DNA from 2 places in the Cohnella cellulosilytica genome. Region 1 is predicted to be linked to the other one. Evidence: riboswitches for the same ligand, from Rfam matches in the RefSeq annotation. Region 1 holds a riboswitch; the other holds the start of a gene.
What was found. A riboswitch is a leader RNA that binds a small molecule or an ion and turns the genes downstream of it on or off. The one in region 1 is predicted to bind ZMP and ZTP.
Positions count from the first base shown of each region.

Region 2: it holds a riboswitch for ZMP and ZTP, as region 1 does, so the genes downstream of both, ACFFT4_RS06545 (TIGR01440 family protein) here and ACFFT4_RS18465 (bifunctional 5,10-methylenetetrahydrofolate dehydrogenase/5,10-methenyltetrahydrofolate cyclohydrolase) in region 1, are expected to answer to the same signal.

Region 1 covers NZ_JBHMDN010000024.1:40,597-52,429, forward strand. Annotated here, with positions in the region: gene ACFFT4_RS18430 (Gfo/Idh/MocA family protein) at 1-293, opposite strand, end outside; gene ACFFT4_RS18435 (response regulator transcription factor) at 316-1,944, opposite strand; gene ACFFT4_RS18440 (cache domain-containing sensor histidine kinase) at 1,950-3,698, opposite strand; gene ACFFT4_RS18445 (carbohydrate ABC transporter permease) at 3,809-4,657, opposite strand; gene ACFFT4_RS18450 (carbohydrate ABC transporter permease) at 4,654-5,616, opposite strand; gene ACFFT4_RS18455 (alpha-glucuronidase family glycosyl hydrolase) at 5,743-7,821, opposite strand; gene ACFFT4_RS18460 (ABC transporter substrate-binding protein) at 7,905-9,206, opposite strand; partial or broken gene ACFFT4_RS18465 (bifunctional 5,10-methylenetetrahydrofolate dehydrogenase/5,10-methenyltetrahydrofolate cyclohydrolase) at 9,366-10,219, opposite strand; ZMP/ZTP riboswitch at 10,269-10,348, opposite strand; gene ACFFT4_RS18470 (DinB family protein) at 10,401-10,910, opposite strand; gene ACFFT4_RS18475 (SDR family NAD(P)-dependent oxidoreductase) at 11,121-11,833, shown strand, end outside.
Region 2 covers NZ_JBHMDN010000010.1:86,605-98,437, forward strand. Annotated here, with positions in the region: gene ACFFT4_RS06500 (F0F1 ATP synthase subunit delta) at 12-560, opposite strand; gene atpF (F0F1 ATP synthase subunit B) at 557-1,042, opposite strand; gene atpE (F0F1 ATP synthase subunit C) at 1,139-1,357, opposite strand; gene atpB (F0F1 ATP synthase subunit A) at 1,444-2,211, opposite strand; gene ACFFT4_RS06520 (ATP synthase subunit I) at 2,236-2,610, opposite strand; gene ACFFT4_RS06525 (hypothetical protein) at 2,603-2,830, opposite strand; gene wecB (non-hydrolyzing UDP-N-acetylglucosamine 2-epimerase) at 3,007-4,155, opposite strand; gene upp (uracil phosphoribosyltransferase) at 4,189-4,818, opposite strand; gene glyA (serine hydroxymethyltransferase) at 5,051-6,301, opposite strand; gene ACFFT4_RS06545 (TIGR01440 family protein) at 6,342-6,953, opposite strand; ZMP/ZTP riboswitch at 7,137-7,219, opposite strand; gene ACFFT4_RS06550 (low molecular weight protein arginine phosphatase) at 7,260-7,865, opposite strand; gene ACFFT4_RS06555 (manganese efflux pump MntP) at 7,902-8,462, opposite strand; gene ACFFT4_RS06560 (L-threonylcarbamoyladenylate synthase) at 8,589-9,794, opposite strand; gene ACFFT4_RS06565 (stage II sporulation protein R) at 9,857-10,441, opposite strand; partial or broken gene ACFFT4_RS06570 (threonine synthase) at 10,720-10,911, opposite strand; gene ACFFT4_RS06575 (hypothetical protein) at 11,107-11,733, shown strand; gene ACFFT4_RS06580 (hypothetical protein) at 11,820-11,833, shown strand, end outside.

The sequences.
Region 1 (11,833 bases):
ATCGGCTTCTCGACCAGCACGTCGATACCCGCACGCAGCAAGTCGACCGACATGGACGCATGCAAAAAAGGAGGGGTGCAGATCGACACGAGATCGACCTGATCGCCTTCCAGCAAATCCTTGTAATCCTGATAGATCCGGCAATCGAGCCGATATTTCTCCTTCAGCCTCTCCGCCGTCTCCGTCTGATTGTTGACTAGCGCGACCACCCGGCACCGATCGGCAAACCTCGTATAGGCGTCCAGATGCGCGGTCGAGATCGAGCCCGTTCCCACGATAGCTACGCGTATCATTTTCCATTCCCCCCGCTTCGGTTTATTTGATCAGCTCTGTCGGATTCATGCCCGTCACCTTCTTGAACAGGGTGCTGAAATAGGGAACGTTCTTGTAGCCGACATGCTCCGCCACTTCGTATACGAGCATCCTGCGTTCGAGCAGCAGCTCGCGCGCTTTCTCGATACGGACCCGTATCAAATAGTTATTGAAGGTCTCGCCCGTTATGTTCTTGAAAATAATCGACAGATGGTTGCGAGAAACGTACACCTTGTCCGCCAGCTCGGCCAACGTCAGCTCTTCCGCGTAATGCTCGTGAATATAGTCGGTCATGTAATCGACCAGCTGCCGGTGCTTGCTGTTGCCCTTGTACTGCCTGCTGTCGCAGACAAGCGAGATTTTGTTCGACAGCCACTGCCGCAGCTGCTCCGCATCGGTCAGCCCGACAAGCTCCTTCGCAACCTGGTCGTTGGCGACCAGATCGCCCTGCGCAAACCCGGCCTCGTACAGGCAATAGGCGATAATGCCCCACAGCTCGCTGCCGAGCGTCTGCAAGTATTCGGCCGTCACGCCCTTCTGCGTCTTCAGCTCGGCGATGTAGTCCGCGACGAGGCGCTGCGCCTCTTCCTCCTGCGCGGCCTTGATCGCGCCGGCCAGCCGGTAGGAGAACTTGACCGGGAACTGCACCGCTGCGCCTGTCCGCCTCGTCCCGTCCTCCTTCCCGCCGCCGCTGTAAACTTCGTAATCGGGAACGGCGCGATACTCTCTCCTGTCGCTCGCGCGGAACGCTTCCTCCGTCGAATCGGGAATATCCGTCCAGCGCTCCTTCACCGAGCCGATGCCGACGCGAATCGTCATTTTCAGATAACCCTTCAAGCTCTCGATCAGCCGAACGGCAAGCTCCTCCAGCTTCTGCTGCGTCTTGTCCTGCGGCATCGCGGCCGGCTCCGGGTGTACGATCAGGACCGATCTTGTGCTGTGCAGCTCGGCATATTCGAACGCCGGAAACAGCTCGCCGGCAATTTCGCAGGCGATGTTGCTCATCGCAAAGCGGAACAGGTTAAGGTCCGACAGCGACAGCTCGTTCACCCGAATGTCGCGGACAAGATCGATGCCGATTGCCGCATGGCGCTTCTCGGTCCAATATCGGTAAGGCTCCGGCATGTGGACACCGTTCGGATAAGAATGGTCGAGAGTGCCGACAACGGCGGCGCGCACCCATTCTTTCTCGATAAACGGCTCGTACAGCATCAGCTTTTGCTCCAGCTCCCCCTGCTTGGTCCGCTTCTCCTCCTCTTCCATCAGCTCTTGAATCACTTTATACAGAATCGTCTCCAGGGTCGGCACGCTGATCGGCTTCGACACGTAATCGCTCACGGACAGCCGCAGCGCCTGTCTCGCATGCTCGAAGTCCGAGTAGCCGCTCAGGATAATGACCTTGCCGGCAAAACCCGCCTTTCTCAGCTGCTCCAGCATGTCCATCCCGTTCATGATCGGCATGTAAATATCGGTGATGACGATATCGGGCCGCACCTCGCGGATGAGCGCCAGCCCATCCTCGCCGTTCATCGCCTCGCCTGCCCACTCCGCGTTCAGATCCTCCCATGGAATGACGCGTTTCATCCCCTGCAGCACTTGCCGTTCGTCATCGATAATGACGATTTTCCACATGGCGTTCACCCTCCCTCCGCATGCTCCCGATTGGGAGCCTCCGTCAGCAGCGGCATGGCGATACAGACTCTTGTGCCGCCTTCCTCCCGCTCGTCAAGCATTATGCTTTGATTTTCGCCGAAATAGGCGGTCAGCCGTTCCCTGACATTCCGTATGCCGTAGCCGCCCGTCCGCAGATGATGACGGCGCTCCGCCGCCTTGCTCAGCCCGTTGCCGTTATCGTCGATGACGATCTGCAATCGGCCTTCCCGTCCCGTCAGCCGAATATGGATATGGCCCTCGTCGCGCGCGTTAAAGCCGTGCACGATCGCGTTCTCCACGAAGGGCTGCAGCGTCAGCTTCGGCAGCAGACAGTCGCGAATGCTCTCCTCCGCCTCAATCGTGCAGTCCAGCCCTCTTCCCCAGCGCAGCTGCTGAATTTCCAGATAACATTCGATATGCTCCAGCTCTTCCTCTACGCCAATGAAGCTGGCGCCGTTCGACAGACCGATGCGGAACATCTTTCCCATCAGCTCCAGGATGCGGCTGAGCTCGTCCTGCCCCGCTTCGATCGCCATCCAGTTGAGCTGATCCAGCATGTTGTACAGGAAATGCGGATTAATATTCGCCTGCAGCGCTTCGATCTCGGCTTTGCGCTGCTGCTCGTAGCGATGCTCCAGCGACAGGTACAGCTGTTCGATGCGTTCGTTCTGCTTGCGATAGCCGGCGAACATCGAGCCGAATTCATTCGTGTAGTCGGACGGCAGCGTTGCCTGGCCTCCCCCGACCGAATAAGCGCCCATGGCCGAGATCAGCTTGCGAAGCGGCTTAGCGAACTGCTTGCTCAGAAAGTGGGTCAGCAGCAGCACCAACAGCACGGCCGCAATGCCGATCACGACGATCACTTCGGCAAGCTGCAGGCTGCTCGCAATAATCTGGTTCCACGACGTAATCTCTACCAGTGTCCAATTGGACTCGTCCAGCTTCGAGTATACGAGCAGCGAATTGCCGAGCTCGGGGTGGTCCCGGATGTGGAGATAACCCGATTGACGGCCTTTCGTCACGATCCATTGCGACAGCTCTTCCTTGTCCAGCGTTTGGCCGGTTTTCAATACCTGCTGTCCTTCGCTGTTCGTCATCAGCCGGTTCGAGCCGGTCGAAGCGCCGTCGAGCAGCCCGCGAATGACGTCCGCCTTCACATGAATGACCAGAACGCCGAGATAATCGCTTTCGCTCATGATTTTTCGGGCAAAGCTAAGCACCGGAATATCGCCCTGGAAGCTCGGAATCCGGTGCTCGGTCGACCAGGCGAAGTCGCTCCTGTCGAGGCCGCGCGACCATGACTGCTGGCTCAGCGCGGCGATGTCCCGAAACTGGATGTAGCTTTTGGCGTCGCCCTGGAACGGTCGGTCCATGTACAGATCGATGCCCTGGATCAGCGGAATCGAATACGTCAGGTTCGCCAGCGCGCGCTCAATGCTGATATACGCCCGGTAGCGGTCGAATTCATCCTGTCTGTCCTTCAGGAAAGTAATCAAGTCATTGTCTCGGGAAGTGGACAGCGAGATTTGCTCGATCATGACAAGGCGGGTCGTAATTTCGCTGTTCAATTCGTCCAGAAGCTGCTGCTGGTAATGCGAGGTCGTCTGAACCAGCGCTTTGGACGAAATGTCGTAGCTTTTCCAGGCGATAAACGCGACCACGACGACCAAGAGAACGGCAAAGCTGAAAAAGAACAGCCGGTCGACCCGGTATTTTTTGAACGGATTCGTCATCCTGCCGCACATCCCTTATCCGGATAAGCCGAAAGAAACGGTAAAGCCGCGAAAACCCGTTCGCTCTCTACCGTTATTCTCTCTTTATTCCTTTTATACTGGGGTCAATCTTATCCTTTAATACCCGTCGTCGCAATCCCCTCGACAAAATACTTCTGAAGGAACATAAACACGATCGTGGCCGGCAGGATCGAGACCAGCGACATGGCAAGCAGCTGACCCCATTGCTGGGCGGACTGGGAGTCGTTGATCATTCGCAGCGCAAGGCCTACCGTATATTTGTCGACCGAGTTAAGGTACAGCAGATGCCCGAGAAAATCGTCCCAGTTCCACAGGAAGCAGAAAATCAGGACCGTTACGATCGCCGGCTTCGTCAAGGGCATGACGATCCGCCAGTAGATTCCGAACCAGGAGCAGCCGTCGATCTTGGCCGACTCGTCGAGCTCCTTCGGAATCCCCCGTACGAACTGGATCAGCAGGAAGACAAAAAACGTTCCGCCGGCGCCGCTGGCCAGCAAATGCGGCACGATAAACGGCAGGTAGGTGTTCACCCAGCCAAGCTCGTGAAACAAGGTGTACTGCGGAATGATCAGCACCTGCCCCGGCATCATCAGAGTCAGCATCAGCAGCGCGAACCAGAAGTTTTTGAGCGGGAAGCTCAGCCTGGCGAAGCCGAAGGCGACAAGCGTGCAGGAGACAAGCGTCGTCACGAGCAGCGCCGCCTCCAGCAGAAACGTATTCAGATAGAAATGGGTAAAGGAGTAGCCCGGCACGGAATGCCAGCCCTTCACGAAATTGCTCCATTCCGGCACGGAAGGAAAGATGTTCGGAGAGCTGAGCTCGCTCGTCTTCTTAAGCGAAGCCCCGATCCACCACAGGACGGGATAAACCATAATCAAGCTGAAAACAATCAGGACAAGGTGTCTGGAAACAGGCCTCCACGGTTTGCTTATTCTCATTTTCCTTTCCCCCTGCCCGACTCCGTCTCATAGAAGACCCAATATTTCGATGTCCCGGCAATAATGACGGTCGCGACGACGATCATGACCAGCATAATCCAGGCCAGCGCCGAGGAATAGCCAAGCTGATAGCGGCTGAACGCCCGTTCGTACAAGTACAAGGCGTAGACCAGCGTAGAGTTCATCGGTCCTCCGTTCGTAATGACGAACGCGGACGTAAACATCTGGAAAGCGTTAATGACGCCCATGACCAGGTTGAAGTACAAAATCGGCGAAAGCATCGGCAGCGTTATTTTGAAAAACTGCACAAGCTTATTGGCCCCGTCCACGGACGACGCTTCATACAGATCGCCCGGGATTTGCTTCAGGCCCGCCAGAAAAATAACCATCGAGGAGCCGAACTGCCATACCGTCAGCAGAATGAGCGTGCTCATCGCCGTATCGGGACTCGTAATCCAGCCTTTGCCCTCGAAACCGAAAAAGCCGATAATCTGGTTGAACACGCCGTCGATGCCGAAAATGTTGCGCCACAGCAGCGATACGGCGATGCTGCCGCCAATGAGCGAAGGGAAATAAATCGCCGTGCGGTAGAACGTCATGCCGCGAATCGCCTTGTTCAGCATAATCGCCACCGCAAGCGCGGCCGCAAGCTTGAGCGGCACGGAAGCGAGCACATAATAGAACGTCACCTTCACGGATTGGACGAACTTCGCGTCGGATGAGAAAATCTGCTCGTAATTGGCCGTCCCTACCCATTCCATCGGCTGCATTAACGTATAGTTCGTAAAGGAATAATACAAGGAAATGAGAAGCGGATACGCCGTAAGCAGCAAAAACCCGAGCAGCCATGGCGATATGAATAAGTAGCCGGCAACCGGCGCGTTCCACCTGCCGGATTTGACGCGCAAGCGCTTGACTTTGTTGACTGCGGGAGCTGCTGCCGCTGCAGTACGATCCATGGTGTCACCTCAAGTCGTCTGTTGTATATCCCTAAGTATAATGAAGCGGAACAGCCGACTAAATGAGAGGGATAATCGAATTCTTTCAAAATATAACGAAAAAACAACGAGCAATGGAGGATGTCCTCAATAGATTTTGCGCCCGAGCTCGTCCGCGATGCCGCTCTTGCGGTAAAAGTACGTATTGATCACATCGCGCCATTCCTTGGCATACTCGACTTGCCCGGCGAGGCGTTCTACCGCTTGCCGGTGCAGCCGCGCATCGATGCGGCCGGCCAGGCTGTCCCACGCCTTCTTCAGCTCTTCCGCCCGCGCCGCGCCTTCGAATCGGGTATCGTAAATATGCTGGATGACCGATTTTCCGCTGTGCAGAACATGGGTATACGGGACATGGTGGAAGAAAAGCAGCAGCTCGTCCGGACAGCTCTCCAGCGCTTCGTACAGCTCCCGGTTCGGCGCGGCGTACTGAGACGTATAGCCCGTTCCCGTATGCGTCGTCCTGTCTACTCCGATGCCTTGGCGATCCGCAAAATGATACGTTCCCCATTTGGAGTATTCGTAACCGTCGACATTCGGCCCGTAATGGTGGTCCGGATTAACCATAAAACCGACGGCGAGCGGCGCGGTATACGATTCGTAGATTTCCCAGGAAGTCATCAGCATTTTCCCGATTACGGCAGCTGTCCGCTCGTCGCCGCCGAATGTCAGCCGAATCCATTCCTCCGCGATTTCCTCCGCCGACAGCTCCGGGTCCCAGACAAGGCGCCCGTAACCGTACAGATTGGCTTGTGCCAACAGATGGCCCGTCCAGTTGTCGTCGCTGCCGATATTGGACACCGCCGCGATGCCGCTGTATCGGCTGCCGTGCAAGGACCCGTCCACGATCCGCTTAACTGTGGAGCCTTCCCCCTTCAGATGCGTGTCGTAATCGAGCGTCTCCTTCCATTGCGGAACGAGGTAGCAGAGATGGCGCTGTTGGCCGGTATACTCCTGCGCAATCTGGAATTCGATTATCTGATTCGTTCGCTCCATCGCGCCAAGCAACGGGGAGACCGGCTCCCGCACCTGGAAGTCGAGCGGACCGTTCTTCACCTGGAGAATGACATTGTCCAGAAATCGGCCGTCCAGCGGCTTGAAGTGATCGTAAGCCGCACGCGCCCGATCCGTCGAGCGGTCGCGCCAGTCCTGCTTGCAGTCGTAGACGAAGCAGCGCCAGATGACGATGCCGCCGTGCGGCCGAAGCGCTTCGGCAAGCATGTTGGAGCCGTCCGCATGGTCGCGGCCGTAGTCGAACGGCCCCGGCCTGCTCTCCGAATCGGCCTTCACGACAAAGCCGCCGAAGTCGGGAATCGCCGCGTAAATGCCGTTTGCCGCAGAACGCCACCACTCGCGTACGCCTTCGTCCAGCGGGTCCGCCGTAACGAGGCCGCCGATCTCCAGCGGGCTTGCGTAGTTGACGCTCAAGAACAGGCGAATCCCGTAAGCGCGGAACAGCGCCGCGACCTTCGCCACCTCCGGCAGAAGCGCCGGCGTAATCAGCATCGTCTCATGCCGATGCACATTGACGTTATTGATGGATATCGCATTAATGCCGCAGGACGCAAGTAATCTCGCATAATCGCTCAGCCGCTCCGTATCGGAAGTGAACGCATTGTTTTCGTAAAAGATAGAGCTTCCCGCGTAGCCGCGCTCCACGCTTCCGTCCATATTGTCCCACTGATTGATCATGCGCAGTGGATTGACCGGACGTTCGACAAGCTCCAGCGCTTCGACCGGTCGGCCCGTACCGAGCAGCCTGAGCAAATGAAAGACGCCGTACAGCGCGCCGATCGGCGAAGCGGCGCCAATCGCGATGCCCCCCGTCTCGCGATCCGTTCTGATCGCGTAGCCTTCGCCGCCCGGCTCGGGCAGAGCCGTTCCCCGGAACAGCTCGTCGACGATTGTTCCGTCTCCCCACAGGCCGATCGCCACGGACGACGACAGCCCCGCCGAGCCGGTCGTCGCGACGATTGCCGCCTCTCCTTGTCCGAACAAATGGCCAAGACCCCGCGCCAGCTCCGCAACGGCCGTTTCCATCACGATGTCGCGCTCTTGCGGCGCAATGACGCGGCAATACTTTGTTTGTGCCGCTTCGCCCTTCAACCCGCGATATTCGAGCCATGCTCCGTACCCGGCGCCTCGTTGTTTTTGACTGTGCCGATTCATCTCCAAACGCCTCCCGCACTCCATCTCTATTTAGGACAATGGAATGCCCGGAACAGACATCGTTCCGGGCATTCGTCCATTCTTTATTTTTCGTATTCCCTGGCCGCCGTTTTTAATTCCTCATAAGCTTGCTCGGGCGTTATTCTGCCGAAGCTGAGCTGATCGCGCACATATGGCCAGTCTTTGTCGATATAGTTGGTCCAGCCGCCGGCTCCGGCCGTCCAGGTTTGTCCGTCCACTTCGGTCGCCCTGAGCAGTTCCAGACCGACTTTGTCGACTTCGCTCATGCTCGCTTGCAGCGCGTCGGCATTTGTCTTGTTGACCGGCAAGCCGCGAGAGGTTTTCAGCAGCTGGGCCGCTTCCGGATCGTTGACGAACCAGTTGATGAATTTCTTGGCTTCCTCGGTTTTCTTGGAATTCGCGGAAACCGTCAGGTACATCGAAGGCTTCAGCCAGCCGCCCGCTTCTTCCGAACGCGGCATCGTCACCAGCGCATATGCGCCGGGCTTCAAGCTGTCCCAGGAGCCGTAGTTGTTAGAGAAGCTAAGACGCATCAATACTTTGCCCGCGACCATTAAATCCATTTGCGGATCGAATTCCTTGTCGGACGTGTTCACGTCGGCCGGGGGCACGATCCCTTCGTTCCGCAGCTCCTCGAACGCTTTGGTCCATTCCAGGAACGCCGCTTCGTCGATATTGAATTTGCCTTCCTCCGTCGTCACCGCGCCTTTGCCTTTGCTGTATTGGAATGCGGAATAAGCAAAATAATCGCCGGCATAATCCTTGGAGAAATATTGTCCTTCCGGCAGCTTATCCTTGGACGACTTCGCCAGGGAGAAAAAATCGTCCCATGTCCAGCCGTTCTGCGGATTGTCGATGCCGAGCTTATCCATGGCCGCCTTGTCGTAGATCATGCCGTAAGCGACGGAGCCGAGCGGAACGCCGTACTGCTCGCCGCCCGATTGTCCCCCGGCCAGCAGCTTGGGATCGATCTGGCTCAAATCGACTTCCGGCGTCAGCACCGCCAGCTGTCCGCGGGCCGCCCAGTCCGGCGTCCAGCCCGGATCGAGCTGAATCACGTCCGGCGCATTGCCTGCCGCCGCCTGCGTCGACAATTTGTCCAGGTAACCGTCCATACCGGAATATTCCGGCTCGAACGTAACGTGAGGGTTTTGTTGCGTGTACAGGTCCAGCGCAGCCAGTGTCGCCTCGTGACGCTCCTGCGCGCCCCACCACATAATTCTAAGCTTGACCGATTGATCGGACGCCCCGCCTGCCGAGCCGGGCTCGGATTCGCTATTTTTCTCCCCGCTGGCGCATGCCGTCAAAGCTCCTATCATGACGGTCGCCGCCAGCACGGTCAGATAACGCTTCCATTTGAACATCTTTATCCCTCCTGATTGTGCATGCAGATCTGATGCTGTTTACATATTATCAAGCGGGTAACGATGTTCATATACGAGCGATGCACGAAATCTTATAAAATCATCCGAAGTTCGCAAGGCGTCGACATAGGCGGCGGATCGCACCTATAATCGCGAATATTAGTATTCTTGAATTTTCACAGCTGCATCAACCGTGTGCTTCAACAACATGGCGATCGTCACCGGACCTACTCCAGCGGGAACCGGAGTAATCGCGGATACATAAGGGAGGCATGCCTCAAAGTCCACATCTCCGATGTTCCCCGGGTTGTATCCGGCATCCAACACAACGGCCCCCGGCTTAATCCAGTCCCCTGGAACGAACTTGGGCTTCCCGACCGCAGCGACAGCGATATCCGCCGATCTCACAAACTCCTTCAGATTAACCGTCTTTGAATGGCACGTGGTCACCGTCGCGTCCTCGTTCAGCAGCATAGCGGATACAGGCTTGCCCAGAATGGGACTTCTTCCGATGACCACCGCATGCTTTCCGGACACCGGCAAACGATAATGATCCAGAATGGCCATTATAGCTGCCGGAGTACAGGAAGGAAATGCGGCAAAGCCAAATGCGTTTTGCGCGAATCCCTGGGTTGTTACCCCGTCTACATCTTTTTCAATGGCAATCGCATCAAATGCAGCCCGCTCGTCAATCTGTTCCGGCACAGGGTGCTGCAGCAGAATTCCATGGACCGCGGAATCCCCGTTCAACTGCTGTATAGCTTCAATCAATTGTTCTGTCGTCGTCTCTCCGGGCAGATCGATACGAACCGATCGAATGCCCAATCTTTTGCAGGCATTCGTTTTCATGCGTACGTAGGTAGCCGAAGCCGGATCGTCGCCGACCAGAATGGTTGCCAGACAAGGAACCGTCCCCTTAAGCTAAGCTGCTCTAATCGATTTGCCATGCGCGACTTGATAGATGCGGCAACCTCATTGCCATCCAAAATTAGCGGTTTTCCTTTCACGACCATCATCCCTTCCTCTTGTTAAAAACACAAAGAGGCAGGGAGATTTACTCCCTACCTCTGCCCAGGCGATCGGCCGTATCAAGTATGCGCTCCCCCGTGGTACTCCAAGTTTCGCCAGTTACGCCTACTGTACATCTAATTGCATTTTGCCAGAAATATTCGACAATTTCAACAATCGTTCTTTTTAGTCGTATTGCCACTCAAGCTGCCCTTTTCTGATTTTTGCCGCATAGATGATTTGCCCCGTGTGATAATGTATTTCTCTAATCATCGCTATCATGAGGTTCAGAGTCGTTGTCTCATTATTGACCTGGCTATAGGTAAGGGGTGGACGATTGAGAAACGGTTGAGACATCACCAGTTCTGGTTTTGCGCGGAGGTGTTCGAGAAATTCAAGGATGATATCAAATGCTTTCTTCGTCACGCTGAAGGCGTCCTCTGCGGACATCGCAAGCCCGCGCTCAAACTCGTCATCCCTGTTTCTTGTATCGGGAATGTTATAAAAGATGGTTTCGATTCGCGAGTGCACGCAGCCGCGGATGTGAGCCACTAAATTAGCGATACTGTTGCTGTCGGCGTTCGGAGACCAAATTATATCTTCATCCGACAGCTGTGCAATCGCTTGAAGCGTCCATTTCCTCTCGGATTTAAATTTCGTCAGCATACTGTCGACCAGTTCGGTTGCTACGTCCATTTCCTCACCTCCAATGAGCATTTCCTCCAACTAAGAGCAGTACCTAGTTTAATTCGATATGACTTGGTTTGCCTCCTCTTCGGCCCAATGAGATCGATTTGTCGGCCTTGGGATAAACCCTTGTTATCGTGTCTTGACTTGGTGCTAACTCCAAGTTATAGAATATGCGCTATCAGGGAAACATTTCCCGACTTTAGGAGGAGACGTACAGTGAACACGAACCAACGAGAAAACATCGCTCTGATCACGGGCGCAAACGCCGGGATCGGGCTGGAGTTAACCCGGAAGTTGCTGACGGAGGACTGGCAGGTCATCGCTTTGAACCGTTCCGACTTCCCGGCGGACGATATGAAAATCCGTAAAGCCGTCATGAACGGAAAGCTTCGCATTTATAAAACAGCGGATCTTGCCGATTATGCCAGCTTGAGCAAGACTTTGGACGAGATCAAAGACAAAGAGAAGCGGATCGATATTTTGTTCAACAACGCCGGAGGTTCCTTTTCTGAACTAAGCTATTCGAAACAAGGGCACGAGAAGCATTACGAGCTGTTGACGATCGCTCCGTATATCATACTCATGGAATTAAAGGAGCTCCTAAAAAACGGCAGCTTAAAAACGGTGATCAACACCTCGTCTTCAGCGCTAAACTTTGTAAAAGAATTTAATATCGAAATCCTGGAACGTCCCAAAACCTTCCGCAAGCTGCTTGGTCCTTATGCCACTTCAAAGCTGGCGCTTTCGCTGTGGACTCGGGCTATCGCACCGCAGCTTGCCAAGGAAGGCATCAAGATCCGCAGCGTTGACCCGGGTGGCAATAATACGCTGAGAAAAGGAAGAGACTCCGGACTTCCCCTGGTAGTTGAATGGCTCATGAAGCTGTTCTACTCTCCGCCTACTCATGGCGCAAACCTTTTGTATGAGGG
Region 2 (11,833 bases), on a different contig from region 1:
TGGTTTATTCGTTAGATCACTGCCGATTGCAGCGTTTTGTCCAGACGTTCGAGTTTGCCCTTGAGGCTTCCGTCGTACAGCGTGTCGCCGATGCGAACGGTCAGTCCTCCGAGCAGTTCGGGGTTCACGCTGTTCGTGACCCGTACCTTCTTGCCGAGCAGCGCTCCGAACTTGTCGGCGAGCTTGGCCTGCTCTTCGTCGCTGAGCGGAGCCGGCGACGCGACATGCGCGTCCGCGCGGCCGAGCGCTTCGCCGGCCACCTGCAAATAGGCAGCCAGAACGGAGGCGAGTTCGCCTTCGCGGCCGCGTTCGATCAGCAGGCTGATCGTATTGAGGACAAGCGGCGACGCTTCCGCGCCGAAGGCTTGGAAAAGCGTCTGCTTCTTCGTCTCAAGCGTAATGTTGGGAGCGACGAGGAATGCGCGAAACTCGGGGTTGATCTGCAGGACGTCGACGATCAGCTGCAGCTGCGTCTCCGTCTCGGCTACGAGCCCTTTTTGCTGGGCGGCGGAAAACAGCGCTTTCGCGTACCGCTTAGCCACTACCGTGCCGCGGCTCATGATTTATTCCCTACATTCTGCAAATATTGATCGACCAGTTCCTTCTGGGATTGCTCGTCGACTTGTTTCTCGATAATTTTGGATGCGATCAGGACGGACAAACCGCTGACTTGCGCCTTAAGCGCGGCAACCGCCTTGTTCTTCTCCGTTTCGATTTCTTGAAGCGCGTCTTCTTTGATTCGGGTAGACTCGTTGCGAGCCGTCTGAACGATATCGTCCGCTTGCTTGGAGCTCGTCACTCTAGCCTGTTCAATAATATCGTAGGCTTCTTTGCGAGCCTGCTGCAACGCTTGCTTCTGCTCTTCTATGAATTGATCGGCTTCCGCGCGGTTTTTCTCGGCGCTGTTCAACTGCTCCTGAATCATCTCGCGACGCTTCTCCATGATGCCGAACAACGGACCGAATGCGTACCTGTTGAGAAGCCAGTACAAAATGCCGAACGCGACGATCGCGAATACGAACGATTCCCATCTAAAATCCATGGTTGCACTCCTTTCCGTAATCTGTCCCTATCTGATTAAAAAACGATGGCGTGGAGGGCTTTGGCCTTCCCCGCCATATTCCGTTTTGCTATGCAATTAGCTGAAGAATGCCAAGAAGCCGATAACGACGCCGATGATCGGAACGACCTCGACGATACCGACGCCGATAAACATCGTCGTCTGCAGCTTGCTTGCGGCTTCCGGCTGACGAGCGATACCTTCAACCGTCTTGCTTACGATCAGACCGTTACCTACGCCTGCGCCGATAGCGCCCAAGCCTACTGCGATTGCTGCTGCCAATACGTTGTAATCCATACTGTGTAAATCCTCCTCGAAAATTGGGTTTTAATTTCATTATCCTGTCATCCGCGCGCGCCTTCTACCGAAGCCGGAGAGCGAAGTCAGTGAGCATGCTCGTGTTCGTCGTGAATTGCCGCTTGCGAGATATAAACCATCGTAAGGATCGTGAACAGGAACGCTTGGATCGCTCCGACGAAAATACTGAAGCCCTGCCAGACGATCATGAACGGCGTTCCGATGGCTCCCAGCATGAGAATCGTCGAGATGAGCACCTCGCCCGCGAAAATATTCGCGTAAAGCCGCAATGCCAGCGTAACCGGCTTCGCGATGGTCTCGATCAGATTCAGCGGGAAGAAGACCCCGTACGGCTGGAAATAGTGTTTGAGATAATGCTTGCGGTTCATCTTAAGCCCCAGGAAATGAACCAGTACGAATACGACTGCGGCCAGGCCGGCCGTCACGTTAAGATCCGCCGTCGGCGACTTCCACCAGGCCAGCTCGACATGGCCGCCATGCTCGTCCAGCATCTCTTTGGTTATGCCCAGCGTCTCGTTGACGTGATGAGTCTCGGTTACGATCCCGAAAGGCAGTCCAAGGAGATTGGAAATAAAGATGAACATGATTAAAGTCATGCCTAGCGCCACGAAAGGCTTGATCCGCCGAAGCGGCATCGTGCTGGCAATCGTGGACTGGACGAACTCGACGACCCACTCCAGAAAGTTCTGCAGCTTGGACGGGTTCTCTACGGACAGGTTGCGCACCGCCAGCTTCGCCAGCACGAAAGTAATAATAGCGGAGACGATAATCGCCAGAAAGGTCGAAATATCGATATGCAATCCTCCGACCTCTAGCACGGGAAATTCATGCATGCTGTTATGTCCCCCTCCTTTCCGTCAGGATGAACGTCTGTTGTTAAGAAAAGCAAAGAACAACGAAACGACAGGCATAAAGAAACAAGAGTACAAGACAGAAGGCAGATGAAAACGATCGGGGAAACGATACGCCAGCATAGTCGCCAGCAGCACCATAGCCAGACGGCTTGCCAGCCCCAAGCCGACCTTGCGCGGAGGGTTGGGGTTGTCCTTGTATAAGGTACCGATCCATGCGACTCTCTTCCGCAACAAAAAAGCGTTTACCAAGCTGGCCGACACGCCGAGGGCAACGCCTGCGGAATAGATCCGCCATTCCGGCAAGACCGCCCAACACATCAGGCAGATCGCAAGGAACCAACACGCCGTTCGAGTCGATCTCGTTAATATTTCATCCATCTTTGTTCTCCAGAGCCCGCTTGACGTGCAGAATCGCAATCAAGAGCCCGATGCCCAGACCCATGAAAACGCCCGCCATCTTCCATCCGGAAGAGGTCGGGCCGATCCAACCGCCAATCAAGTAACCCGCTACCGTGCACGCGCCCACCTCGAAGCCAAGGGCTCCGACCAAGCCTAACGCACGCCATGGATTGTCCTCATTGTCCTTCTTTATCATCATGTGTACCTCTGTCGACCTTCATACATTTTATCGAAGTCCAAGAAGGTTTGTCAATTCGAAGAAATTCAAAATTTGTGTGAACATCATTCAGGAAAACCTTATAACCATGCGGTTTTCTGCCAGACCTAACCATACAGTTGAACTGTACACTGTACAGAAGGGGGCCAAAAAATTTGTCATATCCCCGTTCGGAACGGCTCCGGACGTTCGCCATGGCCGAAATGATGGAGTATCGCTTCGACAATTCTCTTGGATGCTCGCCCGTCTCCGTAAGGATTGGAAGCTTCGCTCATCCGCTTGTACAGCTCCGCGTCGCTCAGCAGCGCCCTCGTCCGTTCAAATACCCGTTCCTCGTCCGTTCCGACAAGCTCCAGCGTGCCCGCTTCGATGCCTTCCGGCCGTTCCGTCGTATCCCGCAGCACCAACGTCGGCACTCCGAACGAAGGCGCCTCCTCCTGGATTCCGCCGGAATCGGTCAGGATCAGATGCGCATGCGGATAGAAATTGTTCATTTCGACGACGTCCAGCGGCTCGATCAGCCGAATCCGGGGATGATCCCCCAGAATTTCCCGGGCCGGCTCGATGACGGCCGGGTTCAGATGCACCGGATAGACGATCGCGACGTCTTCGAACTCGTCCGCGATCCGCTTCACCGCGCGGAAAATTTGCCGATGGGGTTCGCCCAGGGATTCGCGGCGATGCGCCGTCATCAGAATCATTCTCTTGCCTGCGGCCCAGTCCAGAACGGGATGGGTATAATCCGGTTTGACCGTATATTGGAAAACGTCTGTCACCGTATTGCCGGTGACGTAGATCGTATCCCGGTTCTTATTCTCCTTGATCAGATTGTCCGCCGACCAGGAGGTAGGGGAGAAATGCAAGTCGGCCAGCACGCCGGTGAGCTGCCGGTTCATCTCCTCCGGATACGGGGACAGCTTGTTCCATGTCCGCAACCCGGCCTCGACGTGACCCACCTTGATCTGCTGCAGGAAGGCCGCGTAGCTGGCCAGGAACGACGTCAGCGTGTCGCCGTGGACGAGCACGATATCCGGTTTCGCTTCCTTCAGCACGGGCTCCAAGCCTTGCAGGACGCGAATCGTGATCTCGTTCAGCGTCTGGCTCGCCTGCATGATGTCCAGATCGTAATCGGGCCGGATGCCGAACACCTCGAGCACCTGGTCAAGCATCTGGCGATGCTGCGCGGTGACGCATACGACGGACTCGATCCGCTCCGGGTATTTCTCCAGCTCCAGAATAAGCGGCGCCATCTTGATCGCTTCCGGCCGCACTCCGAATATGGTCATCACTTTAATCCTATTGCTCATGTCTCTCTTCTCTCCCTCTCCGCGCCGAGAGCTTTATTTCGTGCCGTACAAGCGGTCTCCCGCGTCGCCCAGCCCCGGAACGATATAGCCGTGCTCGTTCAGCTTCTCGTCCAGCGCGGCCAAATAAATATCGATGTCCGGATGCTTCTCCTGCACCGCCTTCACGCCTTCCGGCGCCGCGATCAGGCACATCAGCTTCGTCGGCCGGCAATCGCGGGCCTTCAGCATATCGATGGCCGCGTTCGCGGAGCCTCCCGTCGCCAGCATCGGATCGATGACGAGCAGTTCGCGCTCCTTCACGTCGGACGGCAGGCTGCAGTAATATTCCACCGGCTGCAGCGTCTCGTGGTCGCGATACAGGCCGATATGGCCGACCTTGGCGGACGGAATGATTTTCAGCACGCCGTCGACCATGCCGAGACCCGCGCGCAGAATCGGAATCAGCCCCATCATGCGCCCGGCGATCACTTTCCCTTCGGCGGACTGGACCGGCGTATCGACCCGCACGGTGGACAGCGGAAAGTCCCGCGTCAGCTCGTAAGCCATCAGCATGGCCACTTCGTCGACCAGTTCCCGGAATTGCTTCGTATTTGTCATTTTGTCACGAATAAACGTGATTTTGTGCTGGATCAGCGGATGATCGCAAATGACGAGTCGTCCCATTATGTTCTACCCTTTCTTAGACGGCCCCCGCAAGCGCGCTCGGCGCTCCCGGCCGTGCTCCTATGTAGCTTGCCCCGTACATTATATCATTGTCTCCGAACGGGTGCATAACATCCTTCGCGGGCAGCGCGGATTTCGTCGAAAAAACTTCGGCTCCGCATGAAAATCGCGCTTCCCGAATGCAAAAGAGCCTCTCCGGTCGGAGAGGTTCTTGCGTGCGCGTTGCCGCGAATCAATAGGCCAGATCAGGGTACAACGGATATTTCGCGGTCAGATCGGCGACCATCTTGCGGGCCTGATCCAGAGTCGCCTCGTCCTTCGTGTTTCTCAGCGTCAAGGCGATCACCTTGGCAATCGTCTTCATCGCTTCGACGTCCATGCCGCGCGTCGTGACGGCCGGCGTGCCGAGGCGAATGCCGCTCGTGATGAACGGGCTCGTCGGATCAAACGGAATCGCGTTCTTGTTGACCGTGATCGCGACGGAATCGAGCACGTGCTCGGCTTCTTTGCCCGTAATGTTCAGGTTGCGGGTGTCGATCAGCATCAAATGGTTGTCCGTGCCGCCGGAAACGATGTTCAGCCCTTCCGCGACGAGCGCTTCGGCCAGAGCCTTAGCGTTGACGACAACGTTGCGCGCGTATTCCTTGAACGAAGGCTGCAGCGCTTCGCCGAGCGCCACCGCTTTGGCCGCGATAATGTGCATCAGCGGACCGCCTTGCGTGCCCGGGAACACCGCTTTGTCGATCGCGGCCGCCCAAGCTTTGCGGCAGAGGATCAAGCCGCCGCGAGGACCGCGGAGCGTCTTGTGCGTCGTCGTCGTGACGAAGTGCGCGTACGGAACCGGATTCTGGTGCTCGTCGCCGGCCACGAGGCCCGCGATGTGCGCCATGTCGACCATGAACAGCGCGCCTACGTCATTGGCGATCTGGCCGATTTTCTCGAAATCGATCGCGCGCGGATAAGCGGAAGCGCCCGCCACGATCAGGCGAGGACGGTGCTTAAACGCCGCTTTGCGCAGCTCTTCGTAATCGATCGTGAACGTCTGGTCGTTAACGCCGTAAGCGACGAAGTTGTACAGCAATCCCGACGCGTTAGCCGGATTTCCGTGCGTCAAGTGGCCGCCGTGCGCCAGGTTCATGCCCAGCACCGTGTCGCCCGGCTTCAGAACGGCCAGATAGACGGCCAGGTTCGCCTGGGCGCCGGAGTGAGGCTGCACGTTCGCGTGCTCGGCTCCGAACAATTCCTTGGCGCGCTCGCGGGCGATCTGCTCCGGAATGTCGACGTATTCGCAGCCGCCGTAGTAACGCTTGCCCGGATAGCCTTCCGCGTATTTGTTCGTCAGCACCGTCCCCATCGTTTCGAGAACCGCTTGGCTGACGATATTTTCGGAAGCGATCAGTTCGATGTTGTCGCGTTGACGCTTCAGCTCCAAATTCAAAGCGTCGACGATTTCCGGATCTTGCTTGCGCAGGTTTTCCAACATAATAATTATTCCTCCCGTTGATTGTCTTGTTTGCCGCTCGTTAATCGCAAGCGTTCGAAGCGCCGCTGCCGCCGAGGCTGCCGTCAACGTTCGCTCGCCCTTCCCATTCGTACACGGCTCTTGCGCCCCCGATCAGCTTCGGCCGGGTCGCGGCCATGTTCACTCTCGCCTGCCCGACCTCGCGAATGGACGGCCTCAGCGGAACGGCGACCGGACGCAGATGCATCCCGATCAGCGTCTCGCCAATATCGATGCCCGCGTGAACCTGCACCGCCTCGACAAGGCAGGGCTCCTCCATCCGGCGGTAGGCCCAGGCGGCCATCGATCCGCCCGCTTTCGGGACGGGGACCGCCGCCACCTCGGTCCAGCCTTGGTCGTCGGCCAGCCGCCGCTCGGCGACGAGCGCCCGGTTCAGGTGCTCGCAGCATTGCCAGACGACGTGCACGCCGGCGCGCTCCCTCGCTCGCTCAACGCCCTCATAGATTTCGCTCGCGACCTCTTCCGCCCCGGACGTCCCGATGCGCTGCCCTCTCACTTCGCTCGTACTGACTCCCAGCACGACGATCTGGCCCGGACGGACGTTGCCCGTCTTCACCAATTCGTCCATCAACGCTTCCACCTGGCCGGCTATCGAACGAGTCTCCGCAGCCATCCCCCGCAACCTCCTCACCGCTCTGTCGTTTCCACAGAAGATAATAAAGGTATTATACCTGAATCCAACCGGCTCAACACGGGCGGGTGTCGAACCGTGCCGCGGAACGCCGTCTCATGGCGCCCCCCGGCCAGCTTCAAGCGGAAAAAAGACAAAAAAGAGCTAGCGCGCATTCCGCACGCTGCTCTTCGCCCAGGCGACCGGCCGTCATTCCGATGCTCCACCGTGGTATGCTCCACTTGTCGTCGCCAGTTACATCGGAACCTTGAAGTTATACGAACATCATACCGAAGCTCGGCGGAAAAATCAATCTCCGTTCTTGCGATCTCCGCTCCGATTTTCATCCCATTTGTCGATCAGTGTCAGCAAAACATCCTCGATCTCGTCGGCCGTCTGCTCGTAGAGCGCCAGCGGGCCGCCGAACGGATCGGCGATATCGAAGTCCGGAATCCTCCGCTGCAGCTCGAACAGACGCGACTTCTCCTCGTCCGACATCGGCTCTCCGAGCAGCTGCTTGACCTGCCATTCCGAATACAGCCGCTCCGCCTCCGCCACGTCGTCCATGACCGGGTCGCCGCGCAGGGCGTATTCTTTCAGCGTATAGGTTTTGGACAGCGCTTCGGGATATCGTTCCAGAATCGCCCTCTTATGCCCCGCCGTCATCGTAAGAATAAGGTTGGCCCACAGCACCTCTTCCGAGGTCAGCAAAGTCGAAGGTCCGGGCAGCTCCAGCTTGCGTTTCCTCAAGGCTTCGGCCGCGTTCGGCGAAATCGGCGAACCGCTCGGGGCGGATATTCCTGCGGAGCGGATCTCGAGCGGCTTGCCGCTGCGCGCCGCCAAATCCTTGAAGATCGCTTCGGCCATCGGACTGCGGCAAGTGTTGCCCGTGCATACGATCAAAACCCGATTCATGGTCTCCCCCTGCTTGCATAGTTGATGTAGAAGTTCTTATATAAGAAATAATAGACCAAATCCGAATAAAATAACACCGCCGAGCGCCTCGCCGTATCCTCCCAGGCTCCGGCTGACCCTTCTTCCCAGCATGAGGCCCATCACGCTCATCAAGCCTCCGAACAGGCCGAACAGCAGCACGGTCAGCCACACGTGAGCCGAGAACATGCCCAAGGATACGCCTACGGAAAAGGAATCGATGCTCACGCTGAACGCGAATACGAGCATCCCCCACAACGTGCGGTGATTGATCGAATCGATCGCTTCACCGCGCAGGGAGCTGTACACCATATGTCCGCCCAGCAAGAGCAGCAGCGCGCCGGCCGCGGTAGTCGCGACTCCGCCCAGAATCTCGCTTACGTATTGCCCCGTATACATGCCGCCGAGCGGCATCAGCACGTGAAATATGCCGATCAGCGTGCTCAGCTTCATAACGTCGTACAAGCGCACGCCCTTCAACCCGATTCCGATTCCGAGCGAGAACGCGTCCATGCCCAAAGCGACCGCCATTACCAGAACGGTCAGCGCCTGACCGGTGGCCGCAGACACGTCATACATGCTTGTCCCCCCTTGCATTCCGGCCGGCGCGACGAACGAACGTATCGCAGGCTTGCCGCCTTGTCCTTCTCCACAACATATGCGGACAGGGCGTCGATCATGCAAGGGTTGCGGCGGGGAAGCGCGTCAGGGGACGAAAATTTCCCGTCCGCCCGCGGCTTTGCGCAGACGATTCATCAGCGCGGCGCCGATTCCGTCCTCCGAATAGCCTTCGGCGACGATATAATCGACGCCCTTCTCGTCGCATTCGCGAAGCGCCGCATACAGCGTTTGCGCCGCCTTCTCCGGCTCTCCGCGGGGACCGCAGTCGAACACGGCGTCCGCCGTGTAGCCGGCGGCATGCTCGGAGCAGCTCAGCACGGCCACCCGCCGCCCCGCGTCCGCAGCTTGACTCGCCAGCTTCCGGACGGCCTCCCGGAGCGGATCGCCTTCGCCGTTAACGAGCAGCATCTCTCCTCGCGGCGCGTAATGCGTATACTTAACCCCCGGCGAGCGCGGCGCTTCGGTTCCCACTGGATAGGCTGCGTTCGCCTCGGTTCCCGCTGGGCGGACTGCATTCGCTTCGGTCCCCGTTAGGCGGGCCGCGTTTGCTCCGATGCTCAGGGAGCCGGGCGCCCCAGCTCCAATTCGCACTCCCGCATCCGCAGCTCCGGTCCGGCGGTCCCCCTCCTTCGTCTCTTCCGCCACGACCGCCAGCCCGCCAACCGCCTCGCGCAGCTTCTCCCGCGTCACGCCGCCCGGCCGCAAAATATAAATCGTGCCGTCCACGACCCGCACGACCGTCGATTCCAGCCCGACCCCAGTCGCTCCGCCGTCCAGCACGCCGTCGATTCTCCCGTCCAAATCCTCCAGCACGTGCCGCGCCCGCGTCGGGCTCGGACGGCCGGAGCGATTGGCGCTCGGCGCCGCAACGGGGCAGCCCGCCCGCTCGATCAATTCCCGGGCCAGTTCGTGCGCCGGAACCCGCACCGCGACCGTGTCCAACCCCGCGGTCACGAGCGGCGACACCGCCCCCTCCCGCACCGGCAGCACCAGCGTGAGCGGCCCCGGCCAGAACGCCTCCATCAGCGCCGCTTCGACGGCGCCCACCTCCTTGGCCAGGCCGGCCACACTTGCGCCGCGCGCCAGATGCACGATCAGCGGATTGTCGGACGGGCGGCCCTTGGCCGCGAATATCCTCCCTACCGCTTCCGTGCTCCTTGCGTCCCCGCCGAGCCCATACACGGTCTCGGTCGGGAACGCGACAACGCCGCCGGCGGCGATCGCCGCGGCGGCTTCCTCGATGCCGGCCCGCGACAGCTCCGCGGGCCAGTATTTCGTCTCTATGGTCATGATGCCGATCATCCTTGTCTCACCCATTTTCCCGCTATTATAGCACACCGCGCCGGGTAGGGTTAGCCGAACAAGGAACCGAGGAACGCGAACAGCTTCTCCAGCAGCTCCCACAGAAAAAACTTCGCTTTGGGCTCCCCGTCCCCGTCGTCCGACGCCGCGGACGAGCCTCCGGCGGACGATACCGTCCGGACTTCCGAGGCGGCGCCCGCATCGTCCTTCGCGGTAGCCGCGGTCAGGCAGAGCGGCGGAAACAGCACGCACCACCAATTCGCTCCGTCCCCCTTGCCCAGCGTAATCCGCAGCGCTTCGTATGTCCCCGCCTCGTAGGACTCCCCGCCGAACGTTTTCTCGGGAAACGGCACCTCCCCCAGCTCCGCGATGCCCTTATAGGAAACGCCGAGCTCGACCAGCTTGTCGTCCACGATCTCCTGAATACCGGCAAGATGGCTTTTAATGAGCGCATAAGCCTCGTCATGATTGTCGGGCATGCCGCCCCACGCTGCGATATATGTCGCGACCTCGTCACGCACTTTATTTTTGACGGATTGGTCCGTCTTCTTGTCGGAATTGGCGATAATGCGAATGCGGATGGCGTCCTCGGGGATCGATCCCTCCGCGTTCGCGACGGCAAAGCGTCCAACCAAGCCAAGCAACCCGAAACTTACAGCGACAAACAACAGAACGACTCTCATTACCGACCGAACAGAAAAAATATGATGGCTAATACGCATAGTTCCCGCTCCTTGTCGCACCCGTCGGTGCAGCGCTATGCGTTCCGGAACGTCTTAGCCATCAGTATGTCCGGAATTGAAATCTATAAACCTAGCAATCCGGCTTTTCATTGAAATCTATTTTATTGCACCGGCTTCGCCCACCGCTTCATAGATTCGAGCGTCAGCTCCCCCGCAATCGTCCGGTTCATCCCGTTTGCGACCAGCTTCCGTAAGCCCGCGACCGTCGCCGCCGACGCCGGCTCACAGCCGATGCCGCTCCGGTCGATCAGCCGCTTTGCCTCCAAAATCTCGCCGTCCGTCACCGAACAGGTCGTCCCTCTCCCGCCTGCGAGCAAATCGCGCGCCTTTTTCCAGCTTGGAGGAGGCCCGATATTCATCGCCTCAGGCTGGCCAACCCGATCAGCCTGTATACAAGAAAAGAACCTTTGTCCGCTCTCGCGGCAAGGTTCCTGGAATCGCTGTCTATCGAGCATCGCTAAGACTCATGTCCTCATCTTATATGGATGATCGCATTGACTTCTAATTGATGTTTTTGGGACAATTAGAAATATCTTCTGCAGGGAGGGACTAGTCATTTGGCGTCTTTCGAAATCCAGCTAATGGACGAAAAAATCCTCTTTGACGACATTATAGACCTAACGCCTAAACAAATCGCACTAATCTTAAAAGAATCTCCGAAAAAGACACAAAAGCAATGGTTTTCCGAAGATTCGAAAGGCATCAAAATCCCATTATCAGATAAGCAAAGAACGGACGTCTTGAATCATCGTAAAAAACTCGTTTCCGGACAAACCAAGGAGCAGTTGGTTGCAAACAAACGAGTTCGGCTAACGGAGCATTTTATCAGACGAGTAGCCCTCCGAATTGACGGCAGCAAAGCGTTTCCTTCGAAAGAATCATTGTATGGAATGATCGAGATTGCAATCAACTCGAAAAAGTTGGCCAAAAACGCTGAATGGAAGGGATATGGCGGTTTGAGCTATAACTTTAAGGGTGCACACAGGGGCGAAGAATGTACGGTGTCCGTGACTTTCGAGAATCAAATGATACTTATCACAGTCTTCACAAAGGAACCTACGCCTCAAACAACTCAACTAGGCAACCATATTTCAGCCGAGAAGCTTGCGCAAATTCGCGCAATTGCCACCCAACACCGCAAACTCCTCGGCAACGGAAAGAGCAAAAATAAGCCACAACCCTAAAGATATTAAAAGGATCAGGTGGCAATCTAAAAATTAGCAATGTATAATATCAAGACAAGATGCAATAAACTGGGGAGGTAGGGCTTATGAAGGCAATGAT